Regions from separate parts of the Stenotrophomonas genospecies 3 genome, predicted to be linked through region 1. Evidence: riboswitches for the same ligand, from Rfam matches in the RefSeq annotation. Region 1 holds a riboswitch; the other holds the start of a gene.

Region 1 (5,209 bases):
ATTGAGCGTGGCGTTGTTGCCGTCCACGCCGATGTAGGACGAGACGCTGGCCACCGCCTCGTCGGCTTCGATGGCCGCCGCCAGCGCCTGCTGGCGCTGGCGCATGGCCTGGAATGAGATCGCCTGCGGCGCTTCGCTGATGCCCTGCACCAGGCCGGCATCCTGCACCGGGAAGAAACCCTTGGGCACGGCGAAGTACAGCGCCACGGTCAGTGCGAGGGTGGCAACGGTGGCCAGCAACATCAGCGGCTGGCGCTGCAGCACCCAGCGCAGCTGGCGGTCGTAGAGGCTGATGACGCGGTCGAAGACATCGGGCGCATGTGCAGTCTTCGCGTGCGGCTTCAGGAACCGCGCGCACAGCATCGGCGTCAGCGTCAGCGAGACCACCAGCGAAATGCTGATGGCTACCGCCAGTGTCACTGCGAACTCATGGAACAGTGCACCCACCAGGTCGGCCATGAACAGCAGCGGGATCAGCACCGCGATCAGCGAAACAGTCAGCGACACCAGGGTGAAGCCGATCTCGGCTGCGCCTTTCAGCGCTGCATCGCGGGGGCTTTCGCCTTCCTCCAGATGGCGGGCGATGTTCTCCAGCATCACGATGGCGTCGTCCACCACGAAGCCGGTGGCGATGGTCAGCGCCATCAGCGTGAGGTTGTTGAGCGAATAGCCGGCCAGCAGCATCACCGCGAAGGTGCCGATGAGCGACAGCGGCACCGCGACGCTGGGAATGAGCGTGGCCGGCAGATTGCGCAGGAACACCCAGGTGACCAGCACCACCAGGCCGATGGCCAGTACCAGTTCTTTCTGCACGCCGCGCACCGACGCGCGGATCGATTCGGTGCGGTCGCTCAGTACATTCATCTGCACGCCGGCGGGCAGCGTGGCCTGCAGCTGCGGCAGCAGCGTACGCACCTGCTCGACCACGGCGATCACGTTGGCGCCGGGCTGGCGCTGGATGTTCACCAGCACTGCCGGCGTGGTACCGCTCCACGCAGCCAACTGGCGGTTCTCGGCGCCATCGGTAATGGTGGCTACATCGCCCAGCCGCAGCGGCGCGCCGTCGCGCCAGGCCAGTATCAGGGCACGGTACTCATCCACGCTGCGCATCTGATCGTTGGCATCGAGCATCACCGCGCGGATCGGGCCATCGAAACTGCCCTTGGGCAGGTTGACGTTGGCGGCGGCGATGGCGGTGCGGATGTGGTCCATGCCCAGGTTGTTGGCGGCCAGCGCCGCTGGATTGACCTGGATGCGCACCGCCGGGCGCTGGCCACCGGCCAGGCTGACCAGGCCGACGCCGGGCAACTGCGCCAGGCGCTGGGCGATGCGCGTATCCACCAGATCGTGCACCTGCGGCAGCGACAGGCCTTGCGAGGTCACCGCCAAGGTCAGGATGGGGGTGTCGGCCGGGTTGACCTTGCGGTACACCGGCGGCACCGGCAGGTCCCCGGGCAGGAAGCTGCCCGCCGCGTTGATGGCGGCCTGCACGTCCTGCTCGGCCACACCCAGCGACACCTCCAGCCCGAACTGCAGGGTAATGACCGAGGCGCCACCGGAACTGGTCGACGACAGTTGTTTCAGGCCGGGAATCTGGCCGAGCTGGCGCTCCAGCGGTGCGGTGATGGTGCGTGTGGTCAGTTCGGGGCTGGCCCCCGGATACAGCGTGGTGATCTGGATGATCGGGTAATCGACCTGCGGCAGCGCCGCCACCGGCAGCAGGCGATAGGCCAGCACGCCGGACAGCAGCAGCGCCACCATCAGGAGAGTCGTTGCGACCGGGCGCAGGATGAACGGGCGCGAGAGGTTCATGCGCCGGCCTTGGTCGCGGCCTCCTCGGTGATGATCTCCACCGCCGTGCCGTCTTCCAGCCCGTCGATGCCTTCGATCACCACCTTGTCCCCTGCGGCCAGCCCGGAGCGCACGGCCACGCGTCCATCATCGGCTGGACCGAGCACCACGGTGCGGCGTTGTGCCTTGCTGTCCTTGTCGACGATATGCACGTAGTTGCCCTGGCTGCCGAACTGCACGGCGGCATCGGGAATCAGCAGCGCGGGCTGCTCGCCCAGCTGCAGGCGGACGTTGACGAACTGGTTGGGGAACAGCGCCAGATCGTGGTTGTCGAAGTGCGCACGCAGTTTCAACGTGCCGGTGGTGGTATCGATGCGGTTGTCGACGCTGGACAGCGAGCCGCGGGCCAGCTGCCGGCGTTCTTCGCGGTCCCAGGTTTCCACCGCCAGTGCCGGTTGCGCCTGCACGGCATCGAGCAGCGCAGGCAGCTCGGGTTCGGGCACGGTGAACAGCACGCTGATCGGCGCGGTCTGCGCCAGCGTCACCAGGCCTTCGGCATCGCTGGCGCGCACCAGGTTGCCCACGTCCAAACGGCGCAGCCCGACGCGGCCACTGACCGGCGCGGTGATGCGGGTGTACTGCAGCTGCAGGCGCGCTTCATCAACAGACGCCTGATCGCTGAGGCGGCGGCCCTGCAGCTGGCGCACCTTGCTCTGCTGGTCGCTCAGTTCCTGCCCGGACACGTAGTTCTGCTTCTGCAGTTCGCGGTAGCGCTGCAGCTGGCGCTCAGCGTTTTCCAGCTCGGCCAGATTCTGCTGCTGGGTACCCTGCGCCTGTGCCAGCTTCACTTCATACGGGCGCGGGTCGATCTGCGCCAGCAGATCGCCGGCCTTCACCTGCTGGCCTTCCTGGAAATGCAGCCGTAGCAGTTCGCCATCCACGCGGCTGCGTACCACCACGCTGTGCAGCGGGGTGACCGTACCGACCGCCTTCAGGCGCAGCACCAGCGGCTCGGCGCTGGCGCGTGCCACGCGTACCGGCACCGTTTTGCCCGGCGCATCGTCGCTGCTGCCGGCACCATTCCGGGGCCACAGCCACCACGCCAGAACGGCGACGAGGGCGATGGCCAGCACCGCCCATAACAGGCGGGCACGACGGAAGCGGGAATTTTCGGCGACAGACATGGGGCATCCTGCGCCCTGCGCGCGCAGGGACATGCGGGCCCGTCGGCGCGTTCACGGCACCACGGGCAGCGGGGAGGGAGTTGTCTGGCGGGGCCGCGGGCGCGGCGTGGCTGGATGCCGTCGCGGCAGCGACGGGGTGACAATGGTAGCCAATCACCCCGGCCAATGCCGTATGACCATGGTCATGCAACGCATTCGGTAGTGCCGGCCGCTGGCCGGCAACCTGCCGGAATCTGCGGGCGTGTGCCGTGTTGCCGGCCAGCGGCCGACACTACCGACAAACAATCAATGCACTTCGTCGTGATAGACGAACTTCGGCATTTCCCAGCGGTAGTGGATCGCCAGCAGGCGCAGCGCGAAGCCGCCGCCGAGGCAGCACAGGATCGCGGTGGCGTCGGCCACGCCCCAGTGCAGCAGCAACAGGTAGGCCGCGCCGGTCAGCAGCGCGATGATCGCGTACAGCTCCTTCTGGAAGATCAGCGGCACCTCGTTGCAGAGAATGTCGCGCAGCACGCCGCCGAAGGCGCCGGTCAGCATGCCGGCGATCAGCACGATCGGCATGGCATGGCCGGCCTCGCGCGCGATCGAACAGCCGATCAGGGTGAAGGCGATCAGGCCCAGGCCATCGAGCACCAGGAAGGTGCGGCGGAAGTGGTGCATCCAGCGTGCGACCCAGGTGGCGATCAGCGCCGCACACACGGTGAAGCCCAGGTACTCGGGATGCTTCACCCAGCCGAGCGGATAGTGACCGAGCAGGATGTCGCGCAGTGATCCGCCGCCGAGGGCGGTAACGCAGGCGATCATGACCACACCGAACAGGTCCATGCGGCGGCGGCCGGCGGACAGCGCGCCGGTCATGGCTTCGGCGGAAATGGCGATCAGGTAGATGATGGACAGCAGCATGGGACAGGCTCCGGGCGCGGTGGGGCCGGCCATGCGCGGCTACCGCCACTGCCTGCGCAATGACGGGATGACGATGACCGGTGCCGCTCCCGCTGTCCTTTTGCCTGAGAGTTCAGCGGCGTAGGCCGCGTGCCCCTTCGGCGGATCGTCCCGGGCGTGCCCGGTGACCTCTCTCCAGCTCGGCGAGTCGAATGCATGGTTGGTGGGATTCCAGCCCACCGGCCTGAGCGATCATGGGAGCCTGCGCCTTCGGCGGGCGCCAGCGCGGCGCCTCTCTCCTGCATTCGGGCGCCAGTATATCCGCTGCAGTGCAGCACGGCATAATCCGGGCATGGCCCCGTCCCTCCGCCCGTGGTTCCTGTACCTGCTCGAATGCCGCGATGGCAGCTATTACGCCGGCATCAGCACCGACGTGGACGCGCGCTTCGCCGCCCACCAGGCCGGCAAGGGCGCGCGCTACACCCGGGCCCGGCCGCCGCTGCGCGTGCTGGCCGTGCGCGAGTACCCGGACCGGGCCGCCGCCTCGCGGGCCGAGTGGCAGCTCAAGCAGCAGCCGCGCGAACGCAAGCTGGCCTGGCTGCAGGCCCCGGTCCTGTAGATCCACGCCATGCGTGGATGGTGTGCTGGGCCATGCCATCATCGCCACATCCATCGACACAGGAAGCGGTCCGATGAAATCCTGCTGGATGCTGATGTTGACGTTCTGTATCCCCCTGTCGGCCTGCGCCCAGACTCCGCCACCGCTGCAGCACGGGCAGATCGGCAGCGCCGCCGAACTGGCCGCACAGCGCGGCCCGGACACGCCCGAGCCCATCCACCTGCGCCGCGACCAGGTGCCGCCCGATCTGGTCGACCTGATCCCGCTGGCCGAAAAATGGGGCATCGGCGATGACCTGCTGCGCGATGAGATGCGGGAACATGCCACCGACGCGGAAAAGCGCGCGATAGCTGATGCGCTGAAGCATCGGCATGCGCGCATCTCCGCCTGGCTCGACAGTTTCCCGCAGGGCCAGCCGATGACCGACGAAGCGGCCGCGTTCCTGTACATGCAGCTGAGCGTCGACGAAATGGGCCTGATGCAGTAGATCCACGCCATGCGTGGATGCGGCTTGCCCATGCGATGATCGCCCCGCGCCCAGAGCCGGAGACCCGGATGTCCACGATTGCCCTGCTGTTCGCTCTTTCCGCAGCAACGAGCCCTGCCGCCGACCCGGCCACCATCGCGGCCATCGAAGCCACCTGCCACGATTACGTCGACGGCCAGCTGGAGGCCGACCCGCAGCGCGTCGCCCGCTCCCTGCACTCGGACCTGGCCAAGCGCGCGGTCCTCG
Region 2 (5,209 bases), on a different contig from region 1:
AAGAACACCTTGATCCGCTGGTCCGGGCCTTCGGTCTTCATCCGCGCCACGTCGGCGCCAGTGAATACCATGCGGTCCAGGGAAGGGGAGAGAACGCGGCGCTCCTTCAGCGCCACCTCGAACAGGCGGTAGGTCTGCTGCGCAGCCATGGGGGAACCTCATGCAACGACATCGGATTGGCTGGCTGTCGTGCATCCACGCACCGGCTGGCTGGAATGCCCAGCCTAGTCCGGTTGTCCGCGGTTGCAAGGATGTGCCGGCATCCCCGTCCGCCCTACCCCTGCACGCTGCTCAGTGACCCGTGCAGACTGCCTGCGCCGCGCGTTCACGCTGGTGTTCCCAGTACCAGAACACGAAACCAGCACCGAAGAACGCCGCCTGGCCCAACGCCAGGTGCAGCGGGCTGGCGCTGAGCAGCGGCGACACCACGCCGGCCACCACGGTGCTGATCATCAGCTGCACGAACGCCTGCAGCGACGAGGCCAGGCCGCGCTGGTGCGGGTACATGTCCAGCACCGCCAGCGCCAGGATCGGGAAGATCAGCGCCATGCCCATGCCGCCCAGGAAGATCGGCAGCACCGCCCACGGCAGCACGAACTGCGGGGCCAGCGCCACGTAGCCGACGTTCAACAGCACCGACAGCGCACACAGGCCGAAACCGATGGCGACCTGGCGGGTAGGCGTGGTGTGCCCGGCCATGCGCCCGGACAGGAACGAGCCGGTGGTCATGCCGCCGATGGTGGGGATGAACAGCCAGGCGAAGCCGCCCTCGCCCAGATGCAGGTGCTGCATCACGAACACCGGCGCCGAGGAGATGTACAGGAAGATGCCACCGAAGCCGATGCTGCCGGCCAGCGCCAGGCGCAGGAAGCGCGGGTTGAAGCCGATGCGCAGGTAATCACGCATCAACGTGCGCGGCGACAACGGCACGCGCGCTTCAACCGGATGGGTCTCCGGCAGGTAGCGTGCAGTGGCCGCCAGCAGGACCAGCCCGAACACCACCAGGAACCAGAAGATCAGCGGCCAGCCGGCGCCACTGAGCAGGATCCAGCCACCGATGATCGGTGCGATGGCCGGGGCGATGCCGAACAGCATCGACACCTGGCTCATCAGGCGCTGCGCGTCGTGGCCATGGTAGAGATCGCGGATCACCGCGCGGCCAACGATCATGCCGACACCCGCCGACAGGCCCTGCAGCGCGCGGAACGCCAGCAGCGTGGTCAGGTCGGTGGACAGCGCGCAGCCGACCGAGGCGCCGACGAACACCACCAGGCCGCCGAGGATCACCCGCTTGCGGCCCCAGGCATCGGACAGCGGGCCGTGCGCCAGGCTCATCAGGCCGTAGAACAGCAGGTACACGCTGATGGTCTGCTGCACCGCCACTTCGTCCACCGCCAGGCGCTGGGCCAGCTGCGGGAACGCCGGGAAGATGGTGTCGATCGAGAACGGACCGAACATGGCCAGACCGGCGAGCAGCAGGGCCATGCGGCGGGTGGAGGGAGCAACAGCGGCGGTCATGGGGAAGGCGTCCGGCAGGGCCATGCGCGGCACGCACGGCGGGCGCCGGTCCCCTTCTGCAGGGACGGCGCCAGATGAATTCGGGTATCCGCCCATCATAGGTGGGGATTGCGCCCGATGCCATGCAGCGGTGCACAAAACGCACGACCGGGCCATCGGCCATTCAGGCGCGGCGGCCATGCCTGGAGGCGGCCGGCGGGCCCGCAACGGGCTATAATCAGCGGGCAACACGGTGGGAGAAGCGGAACACCGCTGCCGAAGGCGCAACGCCCGTAATCGCTCAGGCCCGATACCACCCGTAACAGAACTCTGGAGAGACCGGTTCGATCCGGCGCCGAAGGGGCACGAAGCTGCGGTCCGCCGCGCTTTTAAACTCTCAGGCAAAAGGACAGAGGGGCGCCCCGCAGACCGCCGACCGGCGGCTTGTGCCCGTGCGTGTGCCCTTTCCTGACGGATCCTTCGCCATGTCCCAGAACACCCCTTCCCTGCGTGAGCTCGAGCACCACAATGCGTTCGTCGAGCGCCACATCGGCCCCAACGACGCCGAGATCGCGCAGATGCTCGACGTCGTCGGCCACGCGTCGCTGGATGCGATGACCGATGCCATCGTGCCGGCCAAGATCAAGTCGCCGGCGCCGCTGGCGCTGCCGGAGTCGATGACCGAAGTGCAGGCACTGGCGAAGATCCGTGCGATCGCCGACAAGAACACCGTGCTGCGCAGCTTCATCGGCCAGGGCTACTACGGTACCCACACGCCGAACGTGATCCTGCGCAACATCCTGGAAAACCCGGCCTGGTACACCGCCTACACCCCGTACCAGGCGGAAATCTCGCAGGGCCGCATGGAAGCGCTGATCAACTTCCAGACCCTGTGCGCCGACCTCACCGGCATGGAAATCGCCAACGCCTCGCTGCTGGACGAAGCCACTGCCGCCGCCGAAGCGATGACCCTGGCCAAGCGTTCGGCCAAGTCGAAGTCGGACACCTTCTTCGTGCACGACGCCGTGCACCCGCAGACGCTGGAACTGCTGCGTACCCGCGCCGAGCCCATGGGCATCGTGCTGCGCGTCGGCACCCCGGCCGAAGCGCTGGAAGCGGAAGCCTTCGGCCTGCTGTTGCAGTACCCGGACACCTTCGGCCAGGTCGGCGACTACAAGGCGCTGGTCGATGCCGTGCACGCACGCGGGGGCCTGGTGGCCGTGGCCACCGACCTGCTGGCCCTGACCCTGCTGGCCGCGCCCGGCGAATGGGGCGCGGACATCGTGGTCGGCAACAGCCAGCGTTTCGGCGTGCCGTTCGGCTTTGGCGGCCCGCACGCCGCGTTCATGGCCTGCCGTGACGCCTACAAGCGTTCGATGCCGGGCCGCCTGATCGGCGTCTCGGTCGATGCCCAGGGCAACCCGGCCTACCGCCTGACCCTGCAGACCCGCGAGCAGCACATCCGTCGCGAGAAGGCCACCTCCAACATCTGTACTGCACAGGTGCTGCTGGCGGTGATGGCGTCGATGTACGCCGTCTACCACGGCCCGGAAGGCCTGACCCGCATTGCCCGCCGCACCCATCGCCTGGCCTCGATCCTGGCCGCAGCGCTGCGCAATGCAGGCGTGCAGGTCGGTGGCGACTTCTTCGACACCCTGCATGTCACCGGCGTGCACGCCGATGAGATCCACGCCAAGGCCCGCGCCGCCGGCTACAACCTGCGCGCGATCGACAGCGACTCGGTCGGCATCAGCCTGGACGAAACCACCACCCGCGCCGACATCGTGGCCGTGGCTGCCGTGTTCGGTGCCACGCTGGACGTCGACGCGCTGGATGCCAGCACCGCCGATGCCCTGCCGGCCGGCCTGCTGCGCCAGTCCGCATTCCTGACCCACCCGGTGTTCAACACCCACCACAGCGAGCACGAACTGCTGCGCTACCTGCGTTCGCTGGCCGACAAGGACCTGGCAATGGACCGCACGATGATCCCGCTGGGCTCGTGCACCATGAAGCTCAACGCCACCGCCGAGATGATCCCGGTGACCTGGCCGGAGTTCTCGCAGATCCACCCGCTGGTGCCGGCCGACCAGGCGCTGGGCTACAAGGAACTGATCGACACGCTGGAAGCGATGCTGGTCGAATGCACCGGCTACGACGCGGTCAGCCTGCAGCCGAACTCCGGCGCGCAGGGCGAGTACGCCGGCCTGCTGGCGATCCGCGCCTACCACCGCTCGCGCGGTGAGGAACATCGCGATATCTGCCTGATTCCGGACTCGGCGCACGGCACCAACCCGGCCTCGGCACAGATGTGCGGCATGAAGGTGGTGGTGACCAAGACCGATGCCAACGGCAACGTCGACGTCGAGGACATCCGCCTCAACGCCGAGAAGTACAGCGACCGCCTGGCCGCGATCATGATGACCTACCCGTCCACGCACGGCGTGTTCGAGGAGGAGGTGGTGGAGATCTGCGAGATCATCCACAAGCACGGCGGCCAGGTGTACACCGACGGTGCCAACATGAACGCCCTGGTCGGCGTGGCCAAGCCGGGCAAGTGGGGTTCGGATGTTTCGCACCTGAACCTGCACAAGACCTTCTGCATCCCGCACGGTGGTGGCGGCCCGGGCGTCGGCCCGTGCGCGGTCAAGGAGCACCTGGCCCCGTTCCTGCCGGGCAAGCTGGGTGACAACGGCCCGGTCGGCATGGTCAGCGCTGCCAGCTTCGGCAGCGCCTCGATTCTGCCGATCAGCTGGATGTACATCGCGATGATGGGCCGCGACGGCCTGCGCAAGGCCACCCAGGTCGCGCAGCTCAACGCCAACTACATCGCCAAGCGCCTGGCCCCGCACTTCAAGACCCTCTACACCGGCCGCAACGGCCTGGTGGCACACGAGTGCATCCTGGACGTGCGCCCGCTGGAGAAGACCAGCGGCATCGGCGCCGAGGACGTGGCCAAGCGCCTGATCGACTTCGGCTTCCACGCCCCGACCCTGAGCTTCCCGGTGGCCGGCACGCTGATGGTCGAGCCGACCGAGAGCGAGTCGCTGCACGAGCTGGATCGCTTCATCGACGCGATGATCCAGATCCGCGAAGAGATCACCGCGATAGAAGACGGCCGCCTGGACCGCGAAGACAACCCGCTGAAGAACGCACCGCACACTGCCACCGCGGTGACCGCGAGCGAGTGGACCCACGCCTACCCGCGCGAACTGGCCGCCTTCCCGCTGGCCAGCCTGAAGCAGAGCAAGTACTGGCCGCCGGTGGCCCGTGTCGACAATGTGTACGGCGACAAGAACGTGATGTGCGCCTGCATCCCGGTCGATGCCTACAAGGATGATGAAGTCGAGGCTTGATTCCTCGCTGCATCGGTAAACAGAACGGCCCGCGCAAGCGGGCCGTTTTCATAAGCGCGTGTGGACCAAGGTCCACACCCACAAACATCCGATCACGGATCCGGCATCTGCCCCAGGCTCAACTGCCACGAGACACCGAAGCGGTCCTGCACCCAGCCGTAGCGGTTGCTGAAATCGTAGTCACCCACCGGCATCAACCAATGGCCGCCCTCACCCAGCACGCGTGCGGCACGCTCGAACTGCTCGGCGCCGGAGCACTCCACGAACAGCGAGATCGACGGTGAGAAGGTGAAATCGTGCACGTCCAGGCTGTCAAAGCACAGGTAGTGGGTGCCACCGAGCAGGAAGATGGCCTGTCG

The links. A riboswitch is a leader RNA that binds a small molecule or an ion and turns the genes downstream of it on or off. The one in region 1 is predicted to bind glycine.
Region 2: another riboswitch for glycine. It lies ahead of gcvP (aminomethyl-transferring glycine dehydrogenase); the one in region 1 lies ahead of ACX9OT_RS02305 (trimeric intracellular cation channel family protein).

What each region holds. Positions count from the first base shown of each region.
Region 1 covers NZ_JBTMUR010000001.1:508,412-513,620, reverse strand. Annotated here, with positions in the region: gene ACX9OT_RS02315 (multidrug efflux RND transporter permease subunit) at 1-1,812, opposite strand, end outside; gene ACX9OT_RS02310 (MdtA/MuxA family multidrug efflux RND transporter periplasmic adaptor subunit) at 1,809-2,975, opposite strand; gene ACX9OT_RS02305 (trimeric intracellular cation channel family protein) at 3,261-3,878, opposite strand; glycine riboswitch at 3,963-4,066, opposite strand; glycine riboswitch at 4,080-4,169, opposite strand; gene ACX9OT_RS02300 (GIY-YIG nuclease family protein) at 4,210-4,476, shown strand; gene ACX9OT_RS02295 (hypothetical protein) at 4,571-4,963, shown strand; gene ACX9OT_RS02290 (nuclear transport factor 2 family protein) at 5,032-5,209, shown strand, end outside.
Region 2 covers NZ_JBTMUR010000006.1:3,893-9,101, forward strand. Annotated here, with positions in the region: gene ACX9OT_RS09450 (siderophore-interacting protein) at 1-149, opposite strand, end outside; gene ACX9OT_RS09455 (multidrug effflux MFS transporter) at 292-1,518, opposite strand; glycine riboswitch at 1,818-1,920, shown strand; gene gcvP (aminomethyl-transferring glycine dehydrogenase) at 1,983-4,850, shown strand; gene ACX9OT_RS09465 (VOC family protein) at 4,943-5,209, opposite strand, start outside.